4 regions of the Alteromonas sp. AO-Serp genome follow, and region 1 is predicted to be linked to each of the others. Evidence: predicted binding sites of a transcription regulator. Region 1 holds the regulator's gene; each other region holds the start of a gene.
The links. The regulator FNR, encoded in region 1, switches genes on or off when oxygen is low (the NO sensors DNR and NnrR bind a similar motif). The targets are predictions, from matches to a motif close to TTGATCTAGATCAA.

Region 1 (7,914 bases):
GAAGTCCGTACTATTTTCTGTAGTGAAAGAAGGTTCATCGAACCCGATATCACCGTCTTCTACCGGGCCTTCTTGTGTGGCTATAGCTTTAAAATCATAAAGGTTGCTGTCGATTAAGTGTGAAGGCGCTACGTTTTGAAGCGCACGGAACATCGACTCTATACGACCTGGGAAGCGACGGTTCCAGTCTTGAAGCATAGCCTTTATGTTTTGGCGCTGTAGGTTTTCTTGTGAGCCACAAAGGTTACACGGAATAATCGGAAATTCAGCGGCCTGAGAATATTTCTCGATGTCTTTTTCTGTGCAGTATGCCAATGGACGAATAACGATGTGTTCACCGTTATCGCTGACTAGCTTTGGCGGCATAGACTTAAGCTTGCCACCATGAAACATATTGAGGAAAAACGTTTCTAGCATGTCGTCGCGGTGATGACCTAATGCAATTTTAGTCGCACCTAACTCTTTTGCCGTGCGGTACAGAATACCACGGCGCAAGCGAGAACAGAGAGAGCATGTTGTCTTTCCCTCTGGAATTTTGTCTTTAACAATAGAGTAGGTGTCTTCTTCTACAATTTTGTAGTCAACGCCAATGCTTTCTAGATATTCAGGCAAGATATGTTCGGGGAAACCAGGCTGCTTTTGGTCAAGATTAACCGCAACGATATCAAAATGAATAGGCGCAATCTTCTTTAAAAACAATAAAATATCTAGCATGGTGTAGCTGTCTTTACCGCCAGATAAACACACCATTACTTTGTCGTTGTTTTCAATCATACCGAAATCGCCAATGGCTTTACCCACATTGCGGCGAAGTCGTTTCTGAAGTTTGTTGAAGTTGTACTTTTGCTTACTTTGCGCAGCATTTAATGGCGACGCGTCAGCACTGTTTGTGCCTAAACTCATAATTAACTAGCTTGGTTTGTGATAAAGCCACCATTATACATTAAAGCGGCTTTTCGAGACCATGCTTGTGAAGTTAAATTTGTTGGTGACATACCGTGTTGGCCGCTAAGTAACGGCAAACACGGGCTATGTAGTACTGATGAAAAGACTACACCGACAACGGCGACACAAATCCATCTGGCTTAATAGCAAGCACATCGCAATTGAGTTCGTCGATCACGTGTTCTGCAGTGTTACCAATTAGGGCCGCTGAAATGCCCACACGGCCAACGGTACCAATAACAACCAGCTCTGCATCCAGTGTTTTTGCCACTTGCGGGATAACTTTTTCCGGAAGGCCTTCTCTTACTACGCATTTGTTCTCAGGAATACCGTACTTTAATGCGTGACTACGCATTTCCTTTAAATGATGATTTTTTACCGCGTCGTGATAGGTATCGGGGTCGAACTCAGGTACTTCTATGGCGATATTAAGTGGTGTAGAAGGGTAACTGTTGACCAAATTTACGCTACCTTTCAATAAAGAGGCGTAGTCGTTAGCAATGAGGGTGAGCTTATCGTTAAGTGCGGCATGCTCATCGTCTTCACTGCCTACGTTTACTGCAGCAATAATCTCTCCTCCTTCTGGCCAGTCGTGCTCTTTAACGAGCAATACTGGGCGAGGGCATTTACGCATTAAATGCCAGTCGGTGGGGGTGAAAATAACAGAAGCAAGATCGTCGTGCTTTTTGGTTGCCTTTACCACTAAATCTATCTGATTGTTTAGGGTGTAGTAAATAATCGACTCATACGCACGATTATTCCATTCTACAACGATATCAGTTTCAGTGAATCCTTGTTCTCTTAAGTGGGTGGCAAGCCATTTTGCATGCTCCTTTGTAACTGCATCGCGCATTGACTCGCGCTCATCCGGGCTAAGCATGGTCGTCATATCATAAGATAAGTCGTATACCACCATCATGGCGGTAACTGAAGCGCCTGTTTTTGAAGCGAGTTCATAAGCTCGGCTTAGTGCAGGTTGGTTATCGCGCTCGGCATCTACCACGGCCAGAATTCGTTTACACTCAATCATAACGTCCCCCTAACTACGAAACTTAGTAGCGGCTGTCGAAATCGAAGCTTTCTAATACTAACTATAAACGACATTGGGAAAAACGTAAGTTGTTTTAGATCAAGAATTTTACGAGGCGACCATGAGTGAACTTAACGAATTGAACATGGAGCAACCAGCGTGGCGCTGAAAGGGTAGATAGGTGGCTACCAAAGGTCACAAAAAAGCGCGCTTAGTGCGCGCCTTATTTAACACTTAAAAAAGACTAACCGCAGACAACGCTTGGGCCGTTAAGCGCCGCTAGTTTGGTGTTTAGTCTATCGAAATCCAAAATAGTAATAAGCTTGCCGTCTACTTTTATGATGTTGTCTTTTTGAAAACGGCTTAACAGACGACTAATCGTTTCAATCGTTAATCCTAAATAGTTTCCAATTTCGTTGCGCGTCATGGTTAAGTGGAATTCTCTATGGGAAAAGCCACGCTCTTCAAAGCGCTGAGATAGATGTGATATAAAATACAATAAACGCTCTTCTGCGGTTCGCTTGTTTAAAAGCATGATCATGTCGTGATCTTGTTTTATTTCAGCGCTCATGAAGCTCATGATCTGGTGGCGCAGCTTTGGAAATTGCACAGACATTTCGTCGAGGGTCTCGTAGGGAAGCTCACACACCATGGCAGTTTCTAACGCAGAGGTATAGCTTTGGTGTTTGTTCTCTCTTAATGCATCGAAACCGATAATGTCACCAGGAAAGTGGAAACCAGTAATCTGTTCTTCACCTTCGGTATTAGTCACAAATGATTTGAATGAACCAGTTCTCACTGCAAATAGAGAACGGAATTTATCACCAGTTTGAATCAGCGTGTCACCTTTATGAAGCGGCTTCTTGCGTTCAATAATATCGTCAAGAGACTCGATTTCTGTTTTGTTTAACGCCACCGGTAAACACAGGTGACTGAAACTACAGTTTTGACAGTGAATAGAAAATTGGCTTCCTTTGCTCATAATGCACGCTCTCTAAAAGAATACCCGACAATAATACACCCATTTTTAAACGATTGCGCCATGAATAAGATAAGCTGCATATATTGCCATTATTACTGCAATAATTTGTCTAAAATGATTATGTTGAAAACCTCGAACAATATATTGGCTACCAGCGCTTGCAGCGAGCAAGGTGGGTAATGTACCCAAACCGAAGAAGAACATAATAGCAGCGCCTTCTAGTGCGTTACCCGCCGCGAGAGACCAGGTAAGTGTGGAATACACCAAACCGCAAGGAAGCCAACCCCAAATAAAACCATAAGGCAACGCACTTAAAGGGGTCTTAAAGGGCAAAAAGCGTTTTGAAAGCGGCTGGACTTTGGAAAATAGGCCTTTACCCGCATTTTCCAGCACTGTTAAGCCAGTCCACCACTTACCCAAATAACACGCCAGTAGAAGCAACATGATTCCGCTAAGTAGGGAAAGGGCATAGTTGGCAAGAGGTATATAATCTGCTGCAATTTTTCCAAGTGCCCCGGTTATTGCTCCGGCGATGGTGTAGCTCACTATACGTCCCATGTTATAGGCAAGGGTATAGGGTAGTGCTGAAGCGCCTTTAGGCGATACCATCCTTAACGCAGCGACAATTCCACCGCACATTCCCACACAGTGAACTCCGCCGGCTAAGCCGATAAGAAAGGCAGAGAAGTAGTTAATCCCTTCCATGTGGCGCTTGGCTTTTGTCTACTTTACTGTCTTGAAGTTGCTTGCGTTGCTCAGCTAGCTTTTTTTCTTCTGGCGGAAGATCATCGTCAAACAGTATGCTATACCCTTGGCGATCTAAATCTTCAAATTGATTGGTTTTCACCGCCCAAAAGAATATCACGATAGCGACGGCAACAATGATGATGGCGATTGGAATTAATACGTAAATAATACTCATGCTATTTGCTCAAAAGTCGCGTTGAGTTTGTGACCACAATGATACTGCTTAACGACATACCAACAACAGCCATCCAGGGTGAAAGTAGGCCTGATACGGCGAAAGGTAAGATCAAAACGTTGTAACCTACCGACCAGCCGATATTTTGCCTTATTTTTTGCTTCACTTGATGCGCAGTTCGAATAAGCTCTGGTACAGAAAGCAACTGATCGCCAAGCAGTATCACGTCGGCGGCAGTTTTAGCCACGTCTGTGGCATTACCCACTGCAATCGCCACATCAGCGCTGGCAAGAACTGGAGCGTCGTTAATACCATCCCCCATCATCATCACTTTCGCGCCAGATTGCTGCATAGCTTGAACGGCTTCGTACTTTTGCTCAGGTGTTAGGCCACCTTTAGCGGTCGAAATTGGCAATGGTGCGGTAAGCGCATTAACGTTTTGCTGTGTATCACCACTTAAAACGGCGAGCGTATGGCTTGCAGCTAATATATCGAGAGTTTCTTGCGTATCTTCTCTTAGTGAATCCTTTACTTCATACGCCGCCATAATACGCCCCTTAACCGTGAGAAACACGTTAGCTGAAGGGAACGCTTCAATGAGTTTTAGCTGTGATTCGTGAACGCTGAATGCTGCAGATCCCATAGAAAACAACGTGTCATTGATCTCACCGCTGATACCACCTCCTGGCGTAACGGTAAAATTAGTCACTTTGTGTACCGTGTTATCGATGGCGTCAGCACTACCGCTAGAGGCAGAAATCTCGCTTAGGGCTACACCGTCGCTAAAGGCTTTGGCAATCGGATGTTCAGAGCGTGACTCCAAAGCGCGCGCAATTGATAGCGCACTATTACTATCCACGCCGTCAGCGTACCAAGCATTTGAAATAGTAAATTTGCCTTTTGTGAGCGTGCCGGTTTTGTCTAAAGCGATGGTGTCAATGTCAGTAATTTGTTCTAGCGCATCGGCCCGTTTTAGTAAAATACCTTGTCGGTTTAACTTTGCCATAGCGCAGGTTAACGCTGATGGCGTAGCCAACCCTAGTGCGCAAGGGCAGGTTGCAACCAGCACCGATATGGTGATCCAAAATGCCTCGTCGCTACCCTGATACGCCCAAAAGCCATAGGTTAACGCCGAAATCAGCAATACCGCGGTAACGAAATAGCGAGAAAAATTATCGGCTATCTGCGCTGCTTTAGGCTTACTCGCCATCGCACTTGCTTGCAGTCGTACAATTTGATTTACCAGCGCATTTTTAAGGGTCTGCGTAACCGTAATGGTTAGCGTACCATCTTGACAAACCGTGCCGCCGTAAACCGGGCTACTGTTCGACTTACGCACGGGGTTAAACTCGCCGGTAAGCATCGATTCGTCAACCGCTGCGTTCCCTTCGGTCACCACTCCATCAATGGGGATCGTTTCACCAGGCTTAACCAGCACCACATCGTCAATTTTTAACTGCTTTGCCAGACACTCGGTTAGGCTGCCATCAGGCATCAATTTGGTGGCTGAAACGGGTACATACTGCATCATATTGGCAGAGATCTGTGCGGCGCGATGGCGGCTGCGATGTTCTAAAAAGCGGCTGAGTAACAGCAGGAAAATGAACATACAAATAGATTCAAAATACACTTCGCCTTGCTCTAATACTGTAGAGCGAATTCCTGCAATGTAAGTACCGAATATGGCGAGCGTAACGGGCACATCCATATTAACCGTTCTTGCGCTTAGCGCTTTAGCGGCGCCCACATAAAAAGTGCTGCCTGAGTACAGTACTACAGGTGTAGTAAGCGTAAGGGCAACCCAGTAAAAATACTGTCGGGTTTCTAATTCAATAGCGCCAAACCAGTCAAAATACAGCCCCGTCATCAGCATCATCACCTGCATGGTCATAATGCCTGCTAGACCAAGCTTTTTCAGAAAGGTCTTTTGTTCGCGTTTATAACTGGCTTCGTGTTCATCGGGGTGAAATGGCGACCCAACATAACCAATGCGTTTTAGTGTAGAAAGAATCTGACTAAGCTTGATTTGAAAAGGTGACCAAGTAACTAAAGCGCGGCGCTCTTGGACGTTTACCGCGACTTGCTTTATCCCTTCTACTTTTGACAACTGCTTTTCGATAAGCCATCCACACGCAGCGCACGTAATACCTTCAAGGGTTAATTGAATCTGCTTATCTTGCCCCTCATCAAAAACGAATTCTTCTTGAAGAGCAGGGTCGTCATACACTTTGAGTTTGTCGAGTGTCTCTAGAATACCATCGTCTGATTTTTGCGCTGGTTCGGTTCTAAACTGGTAATAGTCTTCAAGACCGTTGGTTACGATGGCTTCGGCCACGGCTAAACATCCAGGGCAACACATGTCGCGTTGCTGCCCTAATATGACGGTAGTAAATTTTCCATCGTCTGAGCCCGCAATAGGCAAGCCGCAATGGTAACAGTCGTGATTGGCCATTATGGATTGAATTTCATTTTGCCAGAGTGGGGCAGATAGATGGTATTTTGTATTTTCCAGCTATCATCAATAGGGGTTAGCGATACGCGCCATTTACCATCAAGATCTTCTTCGACAAAACCACGATAGATACCCTTAGCATCGCGGCTTAATAAAACGCTGACATCACGCTCTTCAAGCGTTACGTGATAAAAGCTTAGTTTAACCGCATTACCTTCTTGTGGAATACCTGAATGAAACTCTAGCGCTATGCTGCCATCTTCAATGGTTAAATCGGTAGTGATATTCATGCGACGGGCTACGGCTTCTTTATCCAATCGCGCATTAATTGCTTTTCCTTCCTTGTAGTAGTCGTCCACCACTAGGCTATCTTCAGTACTAATAGCAAGCTTTAATAATACGCCGCCCATAATGAGCGTGATAATAGGAACGGCAATTAAAAACCAGGGCCAGAACTCTTTATACCAGGGTCTATTCATTGAAATCTTTTCTCGTGTTTACTTCGCTAACAACATATTTATTTTCACTGCCCCAACGACATGTTTAGCCGGGAAATAAGAATAAATATAATGTTCGCGAGACATACTAAATGTGAACAAAGATTGTTCGTACAGCACTCTCTATATCGCTGTATTTTCTCATAAAAAAAGCCCCGTAGTAACGAGGCTTTTTAAGATATTTAATGATTTAAATCATTAATCATTTGAAAGGCTGTAAACATACGCTGCGACAACGTGAATTTTGTCATCACCCAAGGTTTTCTTGAATGAAGGCATTACACCGTTACGACCGTAAGTAAGCGTTTCTGTTACCGCTCTGTGGCTGCCGCCGTATAGCCAGATATTGTCAGTAAGGTTTGGCGCACCAAGTGCTTGGTTACCTTTACCGTCCATACCGTGACAAGCCGCACACGCTGCGAAACGTGCTTTACCTGCTTCTGCAAGCTGAGGGTCCACATCGCGACCGCTTAAACTAAGTACGTAGTTAACCACTTCTTCGATACCGTCTTCACCCATAGCATCTAGCCATGCTGGCATAGCTGCTTTACGACCAAGCGTAAGAGTTTCAACGATTTTCGCACCTGAACCACCGTACAACCAGTCGTTGTCCGTTAGGTTAGGGAAGCCGCCATTTTGACCACGTGCATCAGAACCGTGACACTGAGAGCAATTTTGTAGGAACAAACGCTGACCTACTTTATTTGCTTCTGGGTCTTTAGCCAGTTCTTCAACAGGAACTTTTGCATACGCTTCAAAGATCGGGTCGAACTTCTCGGCAGCGAAATCTAGTTCACGGTCATATTCTACTAGGTAGCCTTGCTCTTTAGCGTCAATACGCGCTTGAGCTGACTCTTCTAGCGATTGAATATTTTGGTTAGAGCTCTTCCAACCCAAAATACCTTCATACGCACCTAGGCCAGGATAAAGCGCTAGGTATAAAAAGCCCCAAACGATGGTCATGTAGAACATAATTGTCCACCAGCGAGGAAGTTGATTGTTCAACTCCTCAATACCATCAAATTCGTGGCCCATTGACTCACCTTCAGCTACGCCGGTCTTGTTAGAAAGGCACCAGCGAAGAAG
Region 2 (7,914 bases), on a different contig from region 1:
AGATGGATTACACAGTCGTATAAAAGGCAGGCTTCAAGTGCGAAGAACCAATAGCGAGAGAGTGCTGCGCCTTTAACATCAGAAAAAATGTCATTCATCGCAAACGCTAAAAACGACAAAATAACGCTGCACCGTAATGTAACGACTTAACGCGTTAAAACTTCTTATGTTGTCAATTTTAGTGCGCCACATGCACGTAGAAAGTGCATTTATGTCAATGGTTTAGCGTTTTTATGCTATTGCGCGTTTAAAATTAAGCCTTTAGTCTAAAGTGAATGTAGACGGAAGACAGAGCGAAATATGAATAAAAATGAACAACAGAGCACCGTGAATTCTTCACGCCGTAATTGGTTAAAGTCAGTGGGATTAGGTGCAGGAGCAGTAGCGCTAACGACCAGCGTTGACAGTATTATGGGCGACCTTCGTGCCGCAGGTATGCAAACTGAACACTTCCCGTCTGCTACCCCAAATGTAAACGATGGTCTTATTCGCCTATCGTCGAATGAAAATGCCTTTGGGCCGTCAAAAAAAGCCGCAAAGGCAATGCAAAGCGAGCTTTTAAACCTAGCGCGTTATACCGACGCTACGGTTGAAGTGTTAGCGCAAAAAATTGCTGAGCAAGAAGGTGTATCTGCTGAGCAAATCGTAATTACGAATGGATCTTCACCTATTCTTTTTGGCTATGCGGACTGGATCACCAAAAACGGCAATAAGCTGGTAACGTCTATGGCAACCTACGAAGGCGTACCACGGGGCGCTGAGTTTATGGGGGCAGACGTGATCTACGTGCCGTTAGCCAATGATATGACTTTTGACCTAGATGCAATTGAAGCTGCAGTAACCGAAGATACGACTGCTGTGTACGTATGTAATCCAAATAATCCGACAGGGAGCATGGTAGATGCGGCGAAGCTTACCGCTTTTGCAAAACGCGTATCGAAGAAAGCACAGGTTTTCATCGATGAAGCCTACATTGAAATGTCTGATGCTTACCCCGCTAATGTGCAATCGAAGCTAGTAGCTGAGGGGTACAACGTGGTGATTTGCCGCACCTTCTCTAAAATTCACGCCATGGCGGGACAGCGTCTCGGTTACGCCATCATGCCTGCTGAGCAAGCTAAAACAATGGGCGGTATGCTGCGCATGGGTGGTGTGAATTACTTGGCATTAGTAGCGGGTATGGCAAGTATGGATGATCATGAGAACTTAAACACAATGCGCTCACGCATTAAAACTGAGCGTGAAAAGTTAGTAAAAGTAGCTAAAGAGTTAAAGCAGCCGTTTGCGCCAAATCCACAAGGGAATTTTATTTACATGGATACGGGCATGCCGCACGATAAATTTGCAGAAAAGATGAAAGCTCAAGGTATAAAGGTTGTAGGGCGTACGTGGCCTGGGTACGACTCATGGTCACGCATTAGCGTAGGGACACCTGAAGAAACTGACGCGTGCGTTAAAGCATTAAAAGCGGTAATCGCTTAAAAAAACAACAATAACACCTAGCGCAGAGAGAAAAGGCTGAACGCAATTTGTGTTCAGCCTTCGTTTTTTGAATCGCTATTTCTCGATAGCAAACGTTAAGCCTGCTTTTTCTTCTAAACGGCGGATAAGCTTGTTACCAAGTGCTGCCGCAGGTGTGAAGAAACCACCAGATAAACTAACGTCTTTGCACAAGCAAAGGGCAGATTCTGAAATCATTTTACTGGTAGAGCCGTAACCTGGATCCTTGTCGCCTTTTACCGATACGGCTAGCATATCACCATTGGTAGCGGTACCCACAAACATGACATCGTAAAAGCCATTTTCGCGCTCTTCTTTGCTCGGGCCTTCACCTGGTTTAGGGCCATCATCACTAGCAAGCGACTTATCTTTGGCAACGTGATTCGCCATGGCTTCACCTTTCTCACCTGGGCCAGTCATCATCATTTCATCATACTGAAAGTTCTTGCCGTAGCTATATCCGCCCAGGTAGTTCGTGCGATGAACGTTTTTAGTATTGATGGCCGCCATAATAAATGGTGCAACCCATGTGCCTAACTGCTCATCGAAGTAAGGTTTATTGCCATCGGGCTGTGGCTGATTTGACGCGCCATCGGTTAATGAGTGCGGGTTAATAAGTGCCGCCATGACAGACTTATCTTTGTGCGCAGCCGCCATGGTCGCTTTTAAACTTGCAGCCGTACCGCCAGAGAACGTGCCCTGCATTTTACGAACGCGACCTTTTACATATTCAATGACATCGCCAGTTTGCTTTTTTGCATGTTCTTGAAGGTAGTACACACCAAGGTCAAAAGGCACAGAGTCAAAGCCACACGAGAACACAATGTTTGCGCCGGTTTCTTTAGCTTTCGCTTCGTACTTATTGATCATTTGGTGCATCCAGGCTGGCTCACCGCAAAGATCTGTATAGCCGGTGCCGTTATCGACACATGCAGAAAGTAACTTTTCACCGTAAATTTGATACGGACCAACAGTGGTAAGTACAACGGCTGTGCGCTTCGTCAACGCATCTAGCGCGTCATCATCATCACCATCGGCTACAATGCTAGCAACGCTTTCACTAATGCCTAGCTCCTTTTTTACGCCGTTGAGTTTAGCTTCGTTTCGGCCTGCGACCGCCCACTTAACGTTGTCATCGTTGCCATACTGAGCCTGAAAATATTCAGCAACTAACTTACCCGTAAAACCTGTAGCACCGAAAATAACTACATCAAATTCCCGTTCGTTACTCATTGTTTTGTCCTGTTTTATTTCGTTTCGACACGTGTCATCAATATGCGTTACTCAATATACGCACAAGCACCCATATCTATCATTTTTTTCGGTAATATTTGTCTATTCACGAAATTAAATGGTGAGCATAAAAAAGCGTTAGCTTAATGATTCTACAAACTCAGCTAGCCGTGAAAGCCCTTCCTCCAAGCGCTCAATGCTAGTGGCGAAAGACAGTCTTACGTAATGGTTGGCATTGTGCTCACCAAAATCATTACCCGGCGTAAGCGCTACATGATGTTGTGAAAGTAGGGCATCACAAAATTCAATTGCACTTAGCCCTGTGTGCTTAATATTGATGTAGGCGTAAAACGCACCGTCAGGCTTTGCATCTAAACCAAGCCCCATATTTTCAAGTGCACTAAAAACAAGGGAAGCACGCTTTTCCAGCGTATGGCGGTTTTGCTCGCATTGCGCCAATGCTTCTGGTTTAAAGCACGCAAGAGCGGCTTTTTGCGCTAGGGTAGAGGGGCAAATAAACAAATTCTGCGCGAGTCTTTCAACGATGGGCGTCATTGCTTCAGGTACCACACACCAGCCAAGACGCCAGCCGGTCATGCCAAAATATTTGGAAAAACTGTTTATTACGACCACTGTTTCTTCAAGCTGTGCATTGGCAAGTACGGTTTGAAGTTTGGTATCAGTGCCCAAGGTCGATTGGGAAGCGAATGTATCATTGCGTATATCAAGATCAGCCGAAAGCGATAGATCCAAGTAAATTTCGTCAACAATTAAAAAGCCACCTTTGGATTTGCAGTACTCGCCAATTTTAGTCAACTCTTCTGCATCTATAACCGTACCAGTAGGATTGGCAGGTGTGGCAATAAGTACACCTTTCGTGTTGTGCTTCCAATTATCGGCAACACTTGTTGCGGTTAGCTGAAAGTTATCCTCACTGCGTGTTGGTACCAGCGTTACCTCTGCGCCAAATGCGTTTAAAAAACGTCGGTTACAAGGGTAAGAAGGGTCGCCCAATATCACGTTGTCGCCTGGTTCAACCAAGGCAGCACTTGCCAAAAGTAAAGCGCCAGAAGCCCCAGCGGTCACGACCACTCTAGAAGGGCTTACCGCTACGCCATGTTTAACTTCATAAAAGCGTGCAATGGCTTCACGTAGTTCAGGCATGCCCAGCGCCGAGGTATAGGGAAAATCTGGGGCACTCAAGCTTTCTTTCATTGCCTCGAGTACTGCCGCGGGTGCGCCGAAATCAGGCTCGCCTAAATTAAGTCTTATAACATCTTTACCTTGCTGTTCTAGTGTCGTGGCTTTTTCGCCATAGGCCATAGCAAGAAACGGAGAGATCGCTGTAGCGCGAGAGGCAAACTTCAAAATAAAACCCTTATTAGTAGTGCCAATTCAAACTGTACCGCAATTAGGGATCACTCTTGGTTATGATTCAAGGGAATTCTTCGAGAAGTACAATTAACTCGCTGACTTACTTCATAGCTAACTATTTAAACGAACAAACTTTTCGGCCAACTCGTCTAGTGATTCTTTATTGTGCGGGTCAGGCTTAACCACATCGATAGGGCATACCGCTGCGCAAGTAGGCGCATCGTAATGCCCCACGCATTCTGTACAGCGTAACGGGTCTATTTCATACACTTTATTACCCATGCTTATAGCGGCATTAGGGCATTCGGGTTCGCACATGTCGCAGTTAATGCAGCTATCAAGAATAAGCAGTGCCATGCATTATGCCTCGCTCGCGTTTTCGGGTGTTACTGCACTAGGAGCTTTTCGAAACGGATTGCGGGTATCAACGCCTTCATCTAAATTTCGCAGCAGTAGGGCAAAGTTTAGAGACACATCGCTGGGTATCGGTATTCTTACTTGGTGTCCTGAACCCTTAGCATCCGTAATAGAATGGTTTCTCTTATCCAGCATCTCATTTAGAGTAAAGGTAATGTTGCCGCTTGGCGTCATCAACTCAAGCGAGTCACCTACACAGAATTTGTTTTTAACGTTTATAATTGCATAGCCAGACTCTTCACAACGGTCAATCACTTCACCAACAAATTGCTGTTTATCGCTGACTGAGTGGCCATACTCATAGTTCTGATACGCGTGGTGCGCATGGCGACGCAAGAAACCCTCGGTATAACCTCGATGAGCTAAAGTTTCCAAGCTTCCTATTAATGTACTATCAAAAGGCTTTCCTGCTACCGCGTCGTCAATTGCTTTTCTATAGACTTGAGCGGTTCGGGCACAGTAGTAATGTGATTTAGTGCGGCCTTCTATTTTTAAACTATGCACGCCCATTTGGGTTAACCTGCCAACATGTTGCACGGCACGCAAATCTTTAGAATTCATGATATAGGTGCCATGTTCGTCTTCAAAAGCTGGCATCAGTTCGCCAGGCTTTTCCTTTTCTTCTAACATAAACACTTGGGAGCTTGGCGTGCCTTCACCAAGGGTAGGAGTTACCATTTCAGGCGCTTCACCTGCATTATCAATCTGAATAGCTTGAACAATGTCGCCAGTTTCGTTTTCCTCGCCTTCCTTAACATCGTAAGACCATCGACAAGCATTGGTACAAGTGCCCTGATTCGGATCGCGTTTATTCATATATCCAGACAATAAGCAGCGCCCCGAATACGCCATACAAAGCGCGCCATGCACAAATACTTCTAACTCCATGTCTGGAACATGTTCGCGAATAGTTTCAATTTCTTCCAAAGAGAGCTCTCGAGACAAAATAACGCGCTCAATACCTTGTTTCTGCCAAAACTTCACCGTGGCGTAGTTCACCGCATTGGCCTGTACACTCAAGTGAATAGGCATTTCAGGGAAGGCGTCGCGCACCATCATAATAAGCCCTGGGTCTGACATAATTAACGCATCGGGCTTCATAGCAATTACTGGTGAAATATCTTTAAGGTAGGTACCTAGCTTACTGTTGTGCGGAGCAATGTTGCTTACTACATAGAACTTTTTACCTAGAGCGTGTGCTTCTTCTATGCCTATCGCTAAGCTCTCAAGGCTGAATTCGTTGTTTCTTACGCGAAGCGAGTAGCGTGGCTGCCCAGCATAAACAGCATCAGCGCCATAGGCGAAAGCGTAGCGCATGTTGCGTAAGCTACCCGCAGGTGCAAGCAACTCTGGCGCGATTAACGTTTGGTTTGGCAATGTTGAAACTGAGCCTTCACGTAGGTTAGAAGAGCTGCGATTAGGTGATAATTTTGAAGTCATAGATAAAAACCGCTACTAGACGCTTTAAACAAGGCGGCGGATTTTATAAGCCGTAAAATACCTCTACAACTCAAACAAAGCTTGGTGTTGACCAAGATCAAATAATTTGGTGTCGCTTGTGTTTTTGAATGTTTAAACGGCAATTGAGCAGAGTCAATGCCAGCTGTTTTCTTCCATATAATTGCGTTTTTAGTGCATTACCTTCGGTAGGAAAAAACAAGCCTGTTCACAGCTAAATAACAAGCAAAAAGAGCGCATTAAACGATGAACTACCATGGGCAAAACCCACCACATAGGGTAGGCTAGAAATTCACAATAATAAGGACTAACTGCATGCTGCAATTGAACATTTTTCATAAAGCGGCACGACAAGTAAAAGCATCGGGTAAATCGGCCATTGCGATTACGGTATTATTTGTCGTGTCTACGTCTTCCGCGTTGGCTGCGCTGCCAAGCATTGGTGAATTCACCAGCGATATGACCAAAAAAGATGGTTTAATTCCTGTTTACTATGACGATGAAAGCGACAAAGTTTACTTGGCGGTGCCAACAGCCCACGCCGAATACCTGTTTCAAAGCAGCTTGCCTTATGGCGTAGGGTCTAACGACATTGGCCTTGATCGCGGCCAGCTAGGCAATACGCGTTTAGTAAGCTTTGAAAAATTTGGAAACAAGGTTTTATTAAAGCAGCACAACACCAAATACCGAGCAGCCCATGGCAGCGACGCTGAGAAACAGAGCATTGATGAAGCCTTTGCTGATTCGGTTATCGCAGGTTTTACGCTGGTAGCCAAAAACGACAGCGCCAGTCTAATAGATTACACACCGTTCTTATTAAGCGATATCCATGGCATTGGCAATCGCTTAGCGGGAACTAACCAAGGCAGTTTTAGCGTAGATAACATGCGAAGCGGCGTGTATTTACCTAAAACCAAAGGCTTTGAAAAGAATACTGAATTAGAGGCTTTAGTCACCTTTGCAGGTAAGAAGCCAGGCGAATACGTGCAGCAAGTTACGCCCGACCCAGAAAGCTTGTCGGTGCACTTGCATCATTCGTTTGTGGCTCTGCCTGACGACAATTACACGCCCAGAGAGTACCACCCGTACTCGGGCTACTGGAAATTCAGTTACTTTGATTATTCAACGCCTATCAGCGAGCCTACTGAACAGCGTTTTATTACCCGCCATCGTTTAAACAAGAAAACCCCGCATGCTGCAATGAGCGAAGCAGTGGAGCCTATTGTGTATTACCTAGATCCTGGTATTCCAGAACCCGTAATGACCGCGCTTAAAGAAGGGGCGAGCTGGTGGAATCAAGCCTATGAAGCCGCAGGCTACAAAGATGCGTTTCAGGTGAAAGTATTGCCCGAAGGTGCCGACCCAATGGACGTGCGCTATAACGTAATCAACTGGGTACATCGCGCAACGCGCGGTTGGTCTTATGGTTCGTCGGTTGTCGACCCGCGCACTGGTGAAATTATTAAAGGTCACGTAACGCTCGGCTCATTGCGTGTAAGACAAGATTATTTAATTGCCCTTGGCCTAACCAGTCCTTTTAAGGACGGCAGCACCGACACCACTGCACAGCAAGAAATGGCTTTAGACCGCATTAGGCAGCTTTCAGCCCACGAAGTAGGGCACACATTGGGTATAGCCCACAACTTTGCGGCAAGTGAAAATAACCGTGCGTCGGTAATGGATTATCCTCACCCCAAAATTAGTATTAAAAACGGCAAAATTAGCTTGGAAGGCGCGTATGATAAAGGCATAGGCGCATGGGATATTCACGCCGTCGCGTATGGCTATCAAGATTTTGCCAGCGACGTAGAGGCAACGGAAGCCTTGGCAAAAATTATCGTAAAAGGCCGTAATGAGGGTTTAAGTTTTAAGTCAGACCCCGATACCCGCAGTAGTCGCCATGCATCGGCAAACGGCCATATGTGGGAAAAC
Region 3 (7,914 bases), on a different contig from region 1:
GTGTGCCCAGTCTTCGGTTGCCCACAAGAGTGCTAACTCAGCATCAGGCCAAACCGGAACACCATCTTCTTCATCAGTAGTTAGCATTACACAGCCGTGCTCATCTTTAAGAATGAAGAGTTTCTCTTCCGCTTTAATTGTTGCAAGGCTTGCTTCTAGTCGTTGAAATGCATTTTTTTCCAATAAAGGATGTAATTGTGACATAAGTTTCTCTCTTTAATTCTGCGACTCACATGCCTTTAAATTAGGCACAGTGGGTAAATTTAATGGCAGCGGTTAACACGCTTTAGACACGCTTTCTATTATCTCTGCTAGACCCACTCGTCTGACTTGCTTCATGCTGTGCATATACACCTTAAACGATACGTTTTCTAACATTTCAATTCTGGTCACTTTCACACTACCGGGTAACTGACTCTCAACGTTGGTCGGTAATACGGCAATACCACCTTCGCTCTGTAAATTGTTGAGCGCAAGATTCAACGAATTGGTTCTTAGCTTTGCATCGCGAAGTTGAGGGTAAGCAGTAAGCAACCAGTCTCTTGCCTTAGTTCCCCAATCAATAGCCACAAAATCTGCTGCATCAATAGTCTCAGACGCTTGTCCAATTCTATATAGCGCCAAATCCTGCTCTAGCAATACATCACTATTTACTTCTTCAGATTTCAACGGTTCCGTGGAGAATGATAAGTCCGTCACCCTTTCGTGCAATTGTCGCGAAAGGGTATCTAACGTAAGAACTTCAGCCTTTACTGACCAATCGGGAAACGAGTTGTGTAGGTGACTGAGCATCTGAGGCAATAACAGCTCGCTCGCAAGCTGTGTTGCGCCGCAAACAACATATTCAGAGGATTGAATTTGGAGCTCTTGTTTTGCTTCGTTTAGCGTTGCGCATAATTGCCTAGCGTAAGGCAGAAGTTTCTCACCAGATTGAGTGAGCTGTATACTGTTGCGTTGCCTAATAAAAAGCGTGGTATGAAAATACTCTTCAAGTAGCTTTATGCGTGCACTGACTGCAGATTGAGTAAGGTAAAGGTTTTCAGCCGCTTTACCAAAGTGACGAGTTTTTGCCACCTCTATAAAGGTGGTGAGAAAGCGTATATCCATGCTTATTGTACAACCGAATCAAAGTGGGTCTAAATTGACACAGATAGTACGGCAAGTAAACACAAAAGCACAGAAGCGCACCGCTATAAACGGTACGCTTTATTAAAATTTCACCAACTCGCTGAATTAATACTCTTCTTGGTGCAGGCGACGCTGTTTGTCACGGCGTTGCAGGTCACGCTTCTGCTTTTCCTTTACAGTACTTTGACGTTTGGAACTTGGCTTTTTAGCGTGAAAATCTTCCTCTTCTACCGAGTCCCATTCATCACGCTGGTAACGATAGTCTTTACTCATTGACTTCTCTGGGTTGTTAACACACTTCAATTATTATCTTAAGTGACAAAATAGAAAACGAATTTTAATCATCGTAGCGACAAGAATTTTTGATTATTCTCATCAGTGATTTTCATAGACTTTTAACGTCCAACTCATTTACGCTCGTGTAATAGCGATACCCGTTGCAGGGCCAATAAATAGATACTTACATTTCACTTTAATTTCAAAAACTTAGACACATCATACTTGAGGTTATCACCTCGTACTTTCTGTATACTTTTCTAACGTAATCTAAAATTTAGTGTTAGATTTTATACCGTTAAAAATTTTTTATTGATAAGAGAAAAATCTTTTGTTTTATCTTCGTTTTTAATTATCTTAAAAGTGCGCTGAACAAAACATTACGTTGGGTACAACATGAAAAGTTTAGCTATTCGACAATCTGCAAAACCTTATATTGACCGTCAGAAGTTTCCATACGGTTTTCGTAAATCAGGTGACTTCAGTATTACTGAAGCCGATCTTCTAACCCACTACGGCAAAACACTGCTAGGACTTGAAAATGGCGAGTTGTCGCCTGAAAGTGATGATGAGAGACATTTCGTCGAATTCGTTACAGGTAAAGTTGAAGCTAGCAATAACCTAGAAAAAGCCTGGGCGAAATACGTCAGATTAGCAAGGGGCAAAAAGCACTTCTACACCCTTCACAGCAGTGCGAGTAACCAGTCAGACTATGATGAAGATTACTCTGATGAAGAATTCGATGTAGCATAATGCTACAGCATTACTAAAAAGCTCGCTCCGGCGAGCTTTTTTGTTATTGAACAAATGATCTCAATCAACTTCAGACAAGAACAAAATGAAGAAACATTAAGGACTGTCTACACTTAGTAGTAATACAGAGTGATGTGCAGTGAATTGTGCATTTCATTCTGAAAAACGAGCCCATGCAAAGGAGGCGCAACGATGATCATTAGTTCAAAACAGCTTACTCACTTTTCTATACATGCCCTTGATGACAAAGTGGGCGGCATCCGCGATATCCTTTTCGACGACGAAACCTTCACTGTTCGCTACTTGGTCGCAGATACCAATACTTGGCTACCGCTTAGCCGCAAAGTGGTAATATCACCTATATCTGTCAAACAGCTAGATGAAGATAGTGAGTCTGTTCATATCAATATGACAGTTGATACATTGAAAAACAGCCCCTCTATTGACGAACATAAGCCTGTGTCACGTGAATACGAAGAAAACCTCTTCAAATATTTTGGTTACGGATACTATTGGATTGGTCCAGGAGCATGGGGAGAGTTCGCACATCCAAATGAACTGGTCGAATTACAACGCGCTGAAGAGTCTGAAACTGAAACCCCGAAAAAAAGCACCAACCACCTAAGAGCAGTGGGCGAAGTTGGTGGATATGAAGTAGCTACAACCACAGATAACGTGGGCCACATCAGTAACTTCGTCATTGACACCGAGAGCTGGAAGATAATCATGCTAGTGGTAGATACCAACAACTGGCTTCCGGGTGGTAAACATCTCGCACTTCTACCTAGCGATATTGAAAGTATCGACTGGGCGGCGCACAGCGTAGTAGTGAATTTAAGTCACGACGAATTGGTTGATAGACCTGAAGTGGAAAGTGAAAAAATATCTGAAGAAGGCTATGTGCCTATGCTTTGCGAGCAATTGAACAAAAACGGAAATTAATAACCGAAAAGTGTCATTGATGGTAATTTTTAGTTAGGAATTTTACAATGTCCGTTGTTGAAGGCGGACATTGTAGCTTAGGATGCAAAAAGAAGATTATTCGCAGAAAAATTCGTACATCAAAGCAATTAAGCGCTTGACGCGCTCGTCTGCTAAGCGGTAGTAAATAGTTTGACCTTGCCTTCTTGTGGCCACCATCTTTGATTCTCGCAATAAAGCAAGGTGCTGAGAAATCACTGGCTGCGAGACGCTAACAACTTCGAGAAGTTCGGTTACCGATTTTTCCTCTTTCAGCAACGAACAAAGCACCATAAGGCGTGTTTTATTCGCGAATTGCTTAAGGAAGATCTCGGCTTCCGCAGCGTGTTCCATTATATCATCTGAACCTATTACCATATCCTCGGACATAAGCACTCTCTATCTGTAAAGTATTTCGGCACCAATTTAGCCATTTACTATACTAAAGTATAAGGCATTTTGCCGACCTGCCAATTTATGCGACGAATCGCCGTATTTTACATTGTTTTATTACGCTGACATCAATATATTAGATTTTACTTATTTCAACTAAGTTTAGGCAAAAAGGAAAAATATGCTTATAGACATGAAGACTCGAATAGAAAACATAGACGTGAACTTACGCACTGTATCTGCGGAGCAAGCGGCCAGTGAGTGCCGAATCAATAGCGGTATATTGATTGATGTACGAGAGAGTGCCGAAGTTGCCAATCAGCCCGTACCTTCTGCGCTTCACATACCACGCGGCGTGCTCGAAATGAAGGCACTGGAACAGTTTAAAGATGCTTCAGCGCCACTTTATATTCACTGTGCGTCGGGCGTTCGAGCAAAACTAGCTGCAGAGCAACTTATAAAGATGGGCTATGAGAACGTTTCGGTTGTGACATGCCCTGTACCCACGATAAATCAAGCAAACTAGAAATGACTTCTTAACCACGCGTATGCTATAAGTAGCGTTAATTAAGAGTTTTAAGGCGCTTTATGCTGAAATCTACGTTAGAACAATGGCGAATGTTCAAAGCCGTCGTCGATGCAGGCGGCTTTAATCAAGCTGCTACTGAAGTTCACAAAAGTCAATCGAGCGTTCACCACGCGGTTCAAAAGCTTGAAAACGCCATTGGAGTGTCATTGTTTGAGAATATTGGACGTAAAGTCCAGCTTTCGCCGCAAGGTGAACTTATGTATCGCCGTGCCTCTTTTTTGCTTAGCGAAGCGCACAAGCTCGAGGCCGTTGCCAATAGTCTTAAATCTGGCACAGAAACAACTTTACGCATAGCGGTGGATATTATTTTCCCGTCTGAATTGCTTTATAACGTGCTAGCGAAAGTTTCTGCTGAGTTCCCGCTCCTTCGTATCGAGATAGAAGAAACTGTACTCAGTGGCGCAAATTCACTTTTGAGCAATGGTAAAGTTGATTTAGGCATCTCTCCTTTCGCGTTTTCTAATGGCTTTAGCGAAGACTTGTGCGAAATTGAATTTGCAGCTGTCGCTCACGCCGACCATCCATTGCACCAATTGGATAGAACGCTCACACTGGAAGACTTAAAGGCTTATCGTCAAATTGTGGTAAGGGATTCATCCGCGGAGCGTAAAGCTGATGTGGGCTGGTTAGGTGCAGAGCAGCGCTGGACCGTAAGCCACGTTAGAACGTCATTAGATATTATTACTCAGGGATTGGGTTTTGCGTGGCTGCCTATCGCAATAATTAAAGATGAGCTAGAAGACGGTACACTCGTTCCCCTTCCCCTCGATAATAATGCAGCGTTGCGTAAGGCGCTCCTTTATTTGTCTTTCGAAGACGGCGATACGTTGGGACCAGCTGCCCGTGCTTTTATTGGCGAGCTACGATATCAAACAATGAACCTTCCATCGTCAGATTTTATGCTCGATTCGTGTACTGAGTAGTTAGAGCATCAACTTAGCGCGACTGCAAGGCGTTCAAACCCAAGTATAAAGCCAAATAGCGATAACGAAACACCAACTAACGCCACAGCACCGTCGTCTGTGGCCATGCCTATTGCCATAATAAAAACAGCAAAAGCGGGAATAAGCCCCATAAAGGGAATAAGCTCCAGTGGAATCATTACAAATCCGCAACCTGCACAGCACAATGCGATGAGTGATCTGAACACAGGCTGGCGCATGAAAAAACACCGAGGAACTAAAAAGCGGTCTACGCGTACTGCATACGGTTTAACCTTTTCGACAATGTAGCGAAGCTGATCGGCGTCACAGTTTAGTTGCATCACTTTTTGCGGTAACCAAGGATGCCTACGACCGAGTAAAATTTGCAACGCGATGAGTAAAATTGTCCCACCCGCTAAAGATGGGATCCCAGGGATGGCCCCAATCGGTGTGCAAGCGATAAAAGATGGCAGCGCCAACATTGGTCCAAAGCCTCTTTTCTCCATCACGTCCCAAAACTCAGCAAACTCAAACGTATCTTGTCTTGCTCGCGGCTGCATTTTCCCCAATAACTCATACAAGGTCATTGATCTTACAGCTGTTTTCCCCCACATCTTCAATTCCTTTGATATCACATTACCAGCGAATGTCGCGCTAATCAGACAGGCTCCTCGCCTAATTAATATACATTTCTTGCACCTACTCGATTTGCCATAGTGAGATTGCAAGTAACTTTAGACAGGCAAATGGTGCGAAAAATATGCCATCGATTGTATGTGACGGTGTGTTGAAGACAGGAATACTTTTTGCAAATGCCCCTGATAAGTAAAGTAAAATCACCTAATAAAACAAAGACAGATATAGACATTCTGTACTTTAGCGCGATGTGTACCGCTGATCGCAAAGAGTTGATAGATTAGAAGGTAGCGCAACCGACTATCTCTGGCATCAAGGTAAGTGTTCAAGATTTCCGGATTGCTTGAAGCGTTTAGATATTTTCCGATGCGCTTACGCTTTATCGATTTAAACCAGCGTATAAATAAACTTTAAATATGTGCTTTAGCATTCAGTTGTTAATAGCGTATGATAAAACTATAACATTGATTCTATTCCATATTTTTTCTGAATAGGAAACTAAAGAAGAGAGGGACATCCACGTGCTTACCGTACTTTTAGTTGATGACGACGCCGAGTTCACAGAAGTAGCTTGTACTATCATCGAATTTCTTGGCCACGAAGTACTTACCGCTGCCACACTCAAAGAAGCCCGCGATTGGTTAGAGAAAGAAACCTTTGACCATGTACTTCTTGATTTCATGCTACCCGATGGAAGCGGCGCGCACTTGTTCAATGAATTAGATGCACTTCCTAAGCGCCCTCGCGTTACTTTGATAACGGGTCACCCTTCTGTGAAAAGCGTGATAAAGGGTCTGTGTGGCCCCACGGTCGACTACCTTGTTAAGCCAATTCAACGGGAGGAAATAGAGGCCGTATTAAGTCAAAAGCCAAAAGAAAAAGCACCTGCACAAGAAAAAATAGAGAAACATTTTGACTTGCTGATTGGTGAATCGCCAATTATGAAAGAGCTCTACAAGCTGATTTCTAGAGTGAGTAAAACCAGCGCTAACGTAATGCTGCTTGGTGAAAGCGGTGTAGGTAAAGAAGTGGTGGCTGCCGCAATTCATCGTGCTTCAGAAAGTGAAGGTCCCTATATTGCAACCAACTGTGGTGCATTCTCAAAAGAACTAATAGGTAGCGAACTTTTCGGTCACGAAAAAGGAGCATTTACCGGCGCTGTAGGACGTAAAGAAGGTGTTTTCGAACAAGCTGAGGGCGGCACGCTCTTTTTGGACGAAATCACAGAAATGCCCATTGATATGCAGCCCAACTTACTCCGCGTTTTAGAAAACAAGGTTGTTATTCGTGTGGGCGGAACGAAGACCATCCCGGTGAGCTGCCGCGTTGTATCTGCCACGAACCGAACAATGGAAGAGATTGCGCAAAGCAAAGTACTGCGCGAAGACATCTACTTCAGACTTGCGGTGTTCCCAATCACCATTCCTCCGCTACGCGAAAGAAAGGAAGATATTCCATTACTAGCAAAAACCTTTATTGCAGAATTCAATAAAGATAATGGCTCGCAATTTAAGTGGGAAGATAGTCAACTCGATACGTTACAAGCCTACGACTGGCCCGGTAACGTGCGTGAACTAAGACACTTTGTGCATCGCGCTGCCATTATGAGCGACCCTGAAAAGAGTGAGATTGAATTACCAAAAACCATTGAGTCACCCTTCGCTCAAAAACAGAGCACGACACCGGCACTTCAAGCTGGTAGAACCATTGAAGACGTGGAAAAAGAGCTAATTTATGCCACGTTGGAAAAAGTGAATGGCAATAAGACCACCGCAGCAGAAATGCTGGGAATTAGTACAAAAACGCTTTACAACCGTCTTCATGCATATGGTGACTTAAGTAAAGACGACTAAGTAAGAGGTATTGGGCATGACTAGCGAAGAACTTTCTCGACTAAATGTTTATGTGCATGATGCACGCAAACCATTAAACAGAATATCAATGCAAGCTGAGCTAGTAAAAATGGCATTAAACGGTGACGTTCCACCTGAAAAGGCATTGGTTGCGTTGGATAAAATAATAAGCAGTGCTAAAGACTGCAGCCATACTCTTGCTGAAATGACATCAGAGTTAAGTGGCAATGTTTCGGATTAAGTAAATGATTACTAAAGTATTGTCTTCACTATACAGTTGGATAATTTTAGTTGTTCTGGTCATTATTGTAATAACTGCTAATTCATTTTACGTAGTTAGTACATTGAATGACCTATCTGCTCTGGAAGCGCGGCTGTTCACTACGAACCGTGTTATCAATGC
Region 4 (7,914 bases), on a different contig from region 1:
GAAAGGTTTATGTTGAAACAGGGTTTTTTGCTGGCCGTAGTCGTGCTATGCACTGCATGCGTGTCTCAAGCAAATCATACAGATAAGATTGAGCAATGGTTAGATAAGCCTGCTCACGTTCAGGCGCAAGCTATTGCGAGTGGCGAAACGACATCTGCTGAGCTCGTCAGCGGTTATCTTGCGCGAATCGAACGACTAGATGGAAAGGTAAATAGCGTCTTAGCGTTGAACCCTAACGCGCTGACCGAAGCGAAGGCCATCGATAAACAACTAGCGAATGGCGAGACGCTGGGCCCTCTGGCAGGTATTCCCGTACTGCTAAAAGATAATATAGAAAGTGCAGAGATGCCCACCACAGCCGGCTCAATGGCGCTTATTACTAATGACACTGGTCGCGATGCGCCTATCGTAGAAAAACTGAAAGCGGCAGGGGCAATTATTTTGGGTAAAACCAATTTGTCTGAATGGGCAAACTTTCGCTCTGAATCCTCTATCAGCGGCTGGAGTGCAGTTGGCGGGCTTACCCGAAACCCGCATATGCTATCAAGAAGTGCTTGTGGCTCGTCATCGGGCTCGGGCGCTGCCATGTCACTTCGCCTCGCGTCACTTGCCGTGGGCACCGAAACCAATGGTTCTATTATTTGTCCGGCATCCATAAACGGGGTAGTCGGCTTTAAACCAACCGTGGGCTTGCTTTCCAGAACTCACATAGTGCCTATTTCTTTCAGTCAGGACACCGCAGGACCAATGACGTCTAACGTTCAAGACGCCTGGCTAATGACGGCAATCATGGCGGGCCCTGATGCAAGCGATAACGCGACACTAGACGCAGAGTCTCACCGCCCTTCTATGCCAACATCTTCAATGCTGGCTACAGATTTAAAAGGCAAGCGTATTGGTGTGGTTAGGTACCGCCAAGGCGATAACCCTCATGTGCTGGCTGTTTATGAAAGCGCGTTAAAGCAGCTTAAAGCATCGGGCGCGACGCTGGTGGACATCAGTGACTTCTCTCAGCCAGATTCATTTTGGGCCGACTCTTATAATGTTCTGCTGAGTGAGTTCCATCATAGTATTAACGAATACTTGTCGGGGTCTCCAGCAGAGCTTCCTGCAAGGAACTTGTCTGAGCTTATCGATTTCAATAACAAAACAGAGCGCGAGTTAGCGTTATTCAATCAAGACATTTTCGAAAAATCGCTCGCGTCGGCAGCCATTGACAGCGAAAAATATCAAAATGCACTGCGCCTTATTCAAGACACGGCGGGCAAAAATGGTATTGATACGTTGTTAGCAAAGCACAATGTTGATGTACTAGTTGCGCCCTCAAACAGCCCTTCTTTTTTAATAGACGGTGTATATGGTGACCATTCGCCAGTCGGTTTTATCGGTATCGGGTATTTGGCCGCAATTGCAGGATATCCGCATCTCACAGTGCCCGCTGGACAGGTGAAAGATCTTCCTGTGGGAATTAGCTTTATTGGTGGAAAGTGGCAAGACGAAAGCGTGTTGAAAATAGGTAGAGTCTTTGAAGCAAAATACGGCTTCTTCATTAAGCCTGGCCTTCTGCCTACACGTTTTGACAACCCAGCGCTAAAAGGTATCGAAGACGGAATTGACGTAGTTCGCTAGCGGGAAATGAGGATACATAATCGTATTTCGCCTCAACAGAAACGAAAAAAGCCCTTGGTTTAACTCAAGGGCTTTTGAACGTCTTTTCTTTCGATTGGTTAGCCAGGCTTTTTCACCCAAGCGCTACACCAGCCATCAGCGTTAACAAGCTTATTAGGGAAAATGTTACAAGGGCGGTGTTGTTCGCCATCGGCGCCCTGCACGTACATGCAGTTTGCGCATTTTGCACCTTCAACAGTTGACGACGGTGTGTAGTTCAGTGCTTTTGCAGTAGGGTCATCAGCGCTCAATTGTTCTTGAGCCTGAGCACGTAACGCTACACCACCTAATGTAAGACCGATAACTGTCGAGCCAGAAAGCTTTAAAAAGTCACGGCGATTTACAGATTTCATAACATTCTCCTTAAGAGATAGAAACGATAATGATTCTTTTTTATTCAGTGCCTTAAACGCAAAAACCTGCCCAAAGAGGCAGGTTTTGTTTCATGTTTAAATACTATCTCTTTTTGAAAAAAGATCGAACGAAATGTCGCATTTTCGCTTGATCCAGATTAAATAAACTTCAGAGTTACAACCTTAAGTATTGAATGTAAGACCGTTGGACAGTTTATTAGTTCACTTCACGGTTAACTTTACATCGGGCTTTGCATACGCAAATTGCGCAATTCGTTGTGTGCTGTGGTAGCTGTCTAGGCCTGAGATACAGGCCGTTTGCGCTTGCTCTATATCTGCATAGCCGTCTGAATCTATTATTTGCTCAGGAACGTAGAGCTCCTGGATTTCGCCGATAACCATTTCGGTTTCATTAAGCAAAGTAAAATGCTGTGCTACTTTTAAGCCCATTTTAATTTCACTTTCTTTGACATACGGCGCACTGAAGGACTCACTGATCTGCGCGGTTAACCCAACGGCTTCAAATTCACTTTCATCTGGCGCATAGCGGGCTGATGTTTGGTGGGCTTTGTCGACCCAGTCAACAGCCACGTGATTTAGCGTATAAAAGCCCTGCTGTTTTATATTGCTCAACGTATCTCGCGTGACGGTATGTGGACGCATGATCATGCCAATGAGAGGCGGGTTTGCACCGACATGAACAATAGAGCTCACTATAGCCAAATTGTTTGTAACGCCGTTTGTTGTACCCACCAAAGTCGCCGATTTAAAACCAGACAAACTATTAATTAGGTTTGCGCGGTAGCGCTGTGCAAGGGCGTCTATATCACCGCGGGTAAACTGCTTAGTCATTCTCTCTTTCTGCCTCTATCTGAATGTCATCACCGTGCTGATAAGCAGTAAGCTCAATGGGCTGACAACACACTTGGCAGTCGAGCACCTGTACTTGGCCAACATCGTTAATTTCATCTATTTCAACATCATTTGGAGCCATGCAGTAAGGACAGGAAAAGCCCATGGAACGAGTTAAACTCATATTTAAATGCCTTTGTAATCACTAATGCTATTTGTTACGTAATGCAAAGACGAGTGGATTTTCTTTTAGACACGCCCCTTGTATCTGATTTTAAGAGAAAAGGACAAGACTGCCATTTGACGCTTATGAGTAATCAGAAAACTGGGTGCACAAATAATAGATGTGATAGACGAAAAAGGTGACCTTGTGGCAAATAAAGTCGGTCAATGCCCGTGCTGTAATAGAGAAACTCGCCTTACTTACCATCATCTTATACCGCGAAAAATGCACAGGCGTACCTATTTTAAAAAGCACTTTAGCAAAGCGGAGCTTCAGGACGGCATTTACATTTGCAGACAATGTCACAGCGGTATACATCGATTTTATGATGAGATGACGTTGGCCAAACACTACTTCAATTTGCAGCGTTTATTGGCAGATGCGCAGCTTTCTTCGTTCTTTCATTGGGTGTCTAAACAGCGCGTACGCGTGTAAAAGTACACGCTGTGCACTATTAGCAGCAGATGTGATACCCAATCGCGGAGGATTTAATTTGATTCGCGTGGCTGTATAAATATACACTATTGGTGTTTTCATAGCCAAAGATACCTCATGCGAAAAGATTTACCGCCACGTTATTACCTTACACACTTTCACGAGTTCCTTGGGTTCTTTGAGAGTGCTAGCAGGGCGCTTCTAAGTGACGAAGCCACTGACTTTGTTAGGCGTTTTAAAGCGTTAGACGATGACAAACAGTGTATTGTTGTGCGCGCTGCAAATCGCAAGTATGCAGTGATTGACAGGACGCAGTTCAATTATAGCGAAATCGCTGTGCCACAAGAGCAAATAGATTGGCTTACCGACAACGGCTGGTTTGGTGACCTTACCCACGCTTCGCTTAATGACATCGCTGGTGTCTTGACCAAAGATGCTCTGCTTGAGCTACTTGCTGAATACGGCAGTATTCAGGGGCTCGCATCTCTCACCAAGCCTAAACTCGTGACGTTGCTTAATGAACATATCGAAGCTAGAGGCTGGCCAGAGCGTTTTTCGCTAGATAACTACTTAGTGTGCTTGTTCGACGATGCACTTCGCTATTTGCTGTTTATCTATTTTGGTAACACCAAAAGCCGCCTAAATCAGTTTTCTATGCGCGATTTAGGTGTAATGAGAACCCGTTCTGATTCCGTAACGGATACGGCGCGTTTTGAAACTAAAAGCGACGCCCGAGCGTCATGGTTTTACGCCAACCATTACAGCCAGTTAGCTTTTTATAACGATGATATGTTGCTTGCCATTGCCGAAGGTGAACTGCCCATTACAGAAGGTGTGTCGGCATGTTTTTATCGCGACCAGTTTCTCTATGCACTAGGCCTAAAAGTACTGATGTTTGATAGAGCGAAAGGGCTAGAAGTATTGAAAGCGGCGCAAAGCGATAAGGCAAAGGAAAAGTGGTTAAGAGAGAACTACAAGGACGGAAATGAAAATAGTGTTAAACAGACCCTTGAAGAGATAATTGATAATCCGCAATCGGATACGCTGCTAGCATTTGCAGAAGATTTCTATGCCCGTAAATACCACAAAAAACGCACCAGTAAGGTTACCGATATGCTTCGCAATGCTAGCCGTACACTGGATATTGACGTAAGCCAAAACCAACAGGTTGAGCGTGGTGTGCTGGCGTATTATGCAAGGCACGGCATTGAAGGTTGGCGCACGGAAAACCGATTATGGCGCAGTTTGTTCGGCCTTACCTTTTGGAGGCAACTTTACGAAGAAGACACGCTGGTTACGGAGTTTGATCGCAGACCGTTATCGCTTAAACAGAATAACTTTTACGCCAAGTTTGAACACAGTATTGAAGCGTTGTTACAGGCGCTTGATAGCAAAGAAAAACTGCGTTTTCATATTCACAAAATGGCCACGATGCACTATGGCAAAGTGAATAGCCTGTTTATGTGGTCTAGTCATTTGCTTACGCCTATAGAAGCGCTAATTGAGCATGGTTCGCTAGATTCTATTTATGCTTTACTTCGCATGATGTGCAAAGACTTTGAGAGCCTCCGAGATGGCTTCCCCGATATCATGGTATTTGACGGCGCACTTCGCTTTGAAGAAATCAAAGCGCCTGGCGATCAGCTTCGCCGAAATCAGCTGGTTTCAATTCAACGTTTGCAGCAAGCTGGATTTGACGTTGCGGTAACAACAGTGAAATGGATACGCGACCCAGCACAGCCTTATGTTGTGGTAGATATAGAGACCACTGGGGGAAACAGCAGCTACAACCGGATTACCGAAATAGGTATGGTAAAACTTGTTGGTGGGAAAGAGGTGGACAGGTTTCAAACCCTGTTAAATCCGCAGCGCCGCATTCCTAGCAACATTACCCGCCTTACTGGTATTTCGGATGACATGGTGGCAGATGCTCCGCTTTTTGCTGAAGTAGCGGAACACGTGGCAAATTTCACCGAAGACGCTGTGTTCGTGGCTCACAACGTAAACTTTGACTATGGGTTCATCAAGCAAGAGTTTGCAAGACTAGAGCAAAGTTTCAGGCGACCCAAAATGTGTACCGTTCGCGAAATGCGTCGCACCTATCCTGGGCTGCCTTCTTACTCGCTGGCAAACTTAACAAAGCATTTTCACATAGAAATGGAGCAGCATCACCGCGCGCTGAGCGATGCGAAAGCCGCCGCCGAGTTGTTGAAGCTAGCGTTTGAAAAAGACGATGAGCAAGTGAGCGTTTAAGTCGGCCACTAATTGTTTGTAAGTTTAGCGTAGTTGAACTGAACAAAATGAGCCGAAAATAAGTATGTAGTGGGGTTAAACAGGCATATTGAGATGTAAGAAATGGCATTAACTGAAGAACAAGAATCACGTGTAATTGAAATGGCGTGGGAAGACCGTACGCCTTTCGAGGCAATAGAGCGTTTATACGGGCTGCCTGAAAAAGATGTGATAAAGCTTATGCGTAAAAATCTCAAACAGAAAACCTTCAAGAACTGGCGAGAGCGCGTGTCGGGTAGAAAAACCAAACATGCCAGCCTGCGCCCTGAAGGTGTGGACAGAGGATACTGCCCCTCTCAGTACAAATTTAAAGGCGCTAATAAGTAGCGTGTAGAAACCTTTCCTATAGAAGCGGAACGGCCTTACGTTGTCGCTGCCTTTATTTTTTGGGAGGCGAAATAGTAGTAATCGGCAAAAGAAACGCAGTTAACTGCTGCCGCATGGGGGTAGGAAAAACGATCGTGTTTTCTGATTGCAAAATACTCTTAGCGTGGTGAACCTGACGCAATAGATTTTGATAGGTGGCGTCATTTTGCTGAATCGCTTCTACCTTGTTCATGACAAGCTCAATGAACTCTGCAGGAGAAACGTCTGTATGTTGTTTGATCTCAAACGCCAGTGCCTTTAGCACGTAGGCTTCCCACTCCTTTCTATAACTGTCTTTCAGCCGTTCCGGGTAAAGCGTTAAGTCAGATATATCTTGCGCTAAGTCTACGATATCGAGAGGATCATCAAAAAGGACACGAAACGCAAGCAGCGCTTCATCGGAGAGTCGGGAAATGGGAAGTTTTTCTTTGAACTGAGCGTAACGGCTGGGCACAAGAACACCTTCAAATTACGATTATTAGAGTTAAACAATACGAGCTTTAGAGCTTCGTTAAACTAAATTTTAATAAACTCAACTTTAAGTTTAAAGCTCAAGAGATTAAAAATACGTAATCTGCGGCAATTGAACTCACAATGGCGACAAGCCGTAACTTATTATGCACTGTTAAAGTGTGTACGCGTTCTTGCTGTTTGGCCCATCGTTTGATGGGCCTTTTTTATGTGGAGTAGGCGCTTCGTTTCATTCAACTATCGAAGGAGAGTTTTACTCCTGCCAGTAATCGACTGACGCTATCTACCACATCAGCTCTTATAAACCATTCAACATCATGCTTCTCAGATAGCACGCCACTAAATTCCAGAGAGCCGCCGTGACCTGTTCCTAGAAAGTCTTCAATTAATTCAGCGCGCTCACCAAAACTACTGTCTATATAGGAATAGTAAGCAAAATATTCGATAGGATATGATGTGTTAAAAGCGCTTGCAGCGAATTCGCCGCTGGTGCCCACTACAACTTTCGCAGCACTTTCATCAATACGCTGCACTAATTCAATGAACGCGGTATCTTGTTCATTAATACGTAATCGATATTCTGCCCGGGCAAACGTACCGTTCAGCATTCTTTCAAAACTGGCTTCGTAGCTATGTCGTTGTCCCATCTTGGCCGAATATTCAATTTCGAAATACTCGTCCTCTCCGCCAATATTAAAGGCTTCAGATGCTTCAGCATTTGCAAGTTGACCAACGACTATTTCAATGGCGGTGTCGTTTTGCAATTGCCTCACATGACGTACCCCCGTTATCCAACCATCTTTCGACAAGCCGGTGGAAGAAACACGCCCTTTGTAAGTTGGAATAACGCCTAACTCAGTTTTCCCCGAATCGGTTTCATGCCTTAGGTACAGTCGCCGCGCGTAGAGATAATCAGTGTTGTCGCTGCCGAATGTATTGTGGCTTGATGAAAAGTCATCGCCAGTCACCACAAAGCTGTTTATTGACCACGCAGAAGTGATGACAAGAGAGGGATAGTAACGCAGTCGATATTGTTCGCGGCTTGGGCGGTTGGAACGATTATCGTAACGAACTTGAATATCTAGCTTCTGTGAGAAGGTGGGCGCTATTTGTTCTGCCTGCGCGTTAGTTCCTGCAATGGCTATCAGCGGTAAAATAAACAAAAAAAGATTTCGCACCTGTTTAACCTTAAACAACATGATTAAGTAGTTTATACATTAAATCTTTTTATACCAATCCGCATAGATAATTGCC

Region 2: the regulator FNR is predicted to act here: its motif matches at 6,052-6,065, upstream of trhP (prephenate-dependent tRNA uridine(34) hydroxylase TrhP).
Region 3: the regulator FNR is predicted to act here: its motif matches at 2,212-2,225, upstream of QVA83_RS22065 (PRC-barrel domain-containing protein).
Region 4: the regulator FNR is predicted to act here: its motif matches at 2,170-2,183, upstream of QVA83_RS12625 (high-potential iron-sulfur protein).

Annotation. Positions count from the first base shown of each region.
Region 1 covers NZ_JAFLMX010000166.1:531-8,444, forward strand. Annotated here, with positions in the region: gene ttcA (tRNA 2-thiocytidine(32) synthetase TtcA) at 1-903, opposite strand, end outside; gene uspE (universal stress protein UspE) at 1,052-1,975, opposite strand; gene fnr (fumarate/nitrate reduction transcriptional regulator Fnr) at 2,220-2,957, opposite strand; gene QVA83_RS11680 (sulfite exporter TauE/SafE family protein) at 3,003-3,662, opposite strand; gene ccoS (cbb3-type cytochrome oxidase assembly protein CcoS) at 3,649-3,879, opposite strand; gene QVA83_RS11690 (heavy metal translocating P-type ATPase) at 3,881-6,331, opposite strand; gene QVA83_RS11695 (FixH family protein) at 6,331-6,810, opposite strand; gene ccoP (cytochrome-c oxidase, cbb3-type subunit III) at 7,027-7,914, opposite strand, start outside.
Region 2 covers NZ_JAFLMX010000357.1:17,710-25,623, forward strand. Annotated here, with positions in the region: gene QVA83_RS22365 (pyridoxal phosphate-dependent aminotransferase) at 301-1,482, shown strand; gene QVA83_RS22370 (saccharopine dehydrogenase family protein) at 1,558-2,733, opposite strand; gene QVA83_RS22375 (aminotransferase class I/II-fold pyridoxal phosphate-dependent enzyme) at 2,872-4,101, opposite strand; gene QVA83_RS22380 (YfhL family 4Fe-4S dicluster ferredoxin) at 4,219-4,464, opposite strand; gene trhP (prephenate-dependent tRNA uridine(34) hydroxylase TrhP) at 4,468-5,964, opposite strand; partial or broken gene QVA83_RS22390 (zinc-dependent metalloprotease) at 6,298-7,914, shown strand, end outside.
Region 3 covers NZ_JAFLMX010000353.1:4,211-12,124, reverse strand. Annotated here, with positions in the region: gene QVA83_RS22085 (DUF2750 domain-containing protein) at 1-204, opposite strand, end outside; gene QVA83_RS22080 (LysR family transcriptional regulator) at 277-1,107, opposite strand; gene QVA83_RS22075 (hypothetical protein) at 1,234-1,401, opposite strand; gene QVA83_RS22070 (MaoP family protein) at 1,801-2,157, shown strand; gene QVA83_RS22065 (PRC-barrel domain-containing protein) at 2,350-3,099, shown strand; gene QVA83_RS22060 (ArsR/SmtB family transcription factor) at 3,196-3,507, opposite strand; gene QVA83_RS22055 (rhodanese-like domain-containing protein) at 3,692-4,036, shown strand; gene QVA83_RS22050 (LysR family transcriptional regulator) at 4,099-5,022, shown strand; gene QVA83_RS22045 (exopolysaccharide biosynthesis protein) at 5,031-5,636, opposite strand; gene QVA83_RS22040 (sigma-54-dependent transcriptional regulator) at 6,180-7,511, shown strand; gene QVA83_RS22035 (hypothetical protein) at 7,528-7,752, shown strand; gene QVA83_RS22030 (sensor histidine kinase) at 7,757-7,914, shown strand, end outside.
Region 4 covers NZ_JAFLMX010000180.1:157-8,070, reverse strand. Annotated here, with positions in the region: gene QVA83_RS12630 (amidase) at 10-1,629, shown strand; gene QVA83_RS12625 (high-potential iron-sulfur protein) at 1,728-2,021, opposite strand; gene QVA83_RS12620 (flavin reductase family protein) at 2,244-2,873, opposite strand; gene QVA83_RS12615 (zinc ribbon domain-containing protein) at 2,866-3,057, opposite strand; gene QVA83_RS12610 (hypothetical protein) at 3,244-3,531, shown strand; gene QVA83_RS12605 (exonuclease domain-containing protein) at 3,649-5,784, shown strand; gene QVA83_RS12600 (TIGR03643 family protein) at 5,887-6,150, shown strand; gene QVA83_RS12595 (hypothetical protein) at 6,203-6,643, opposite strand; gene QVA83_RS12590 (hypothetical protein) at 6,894-7,838, opposite strand.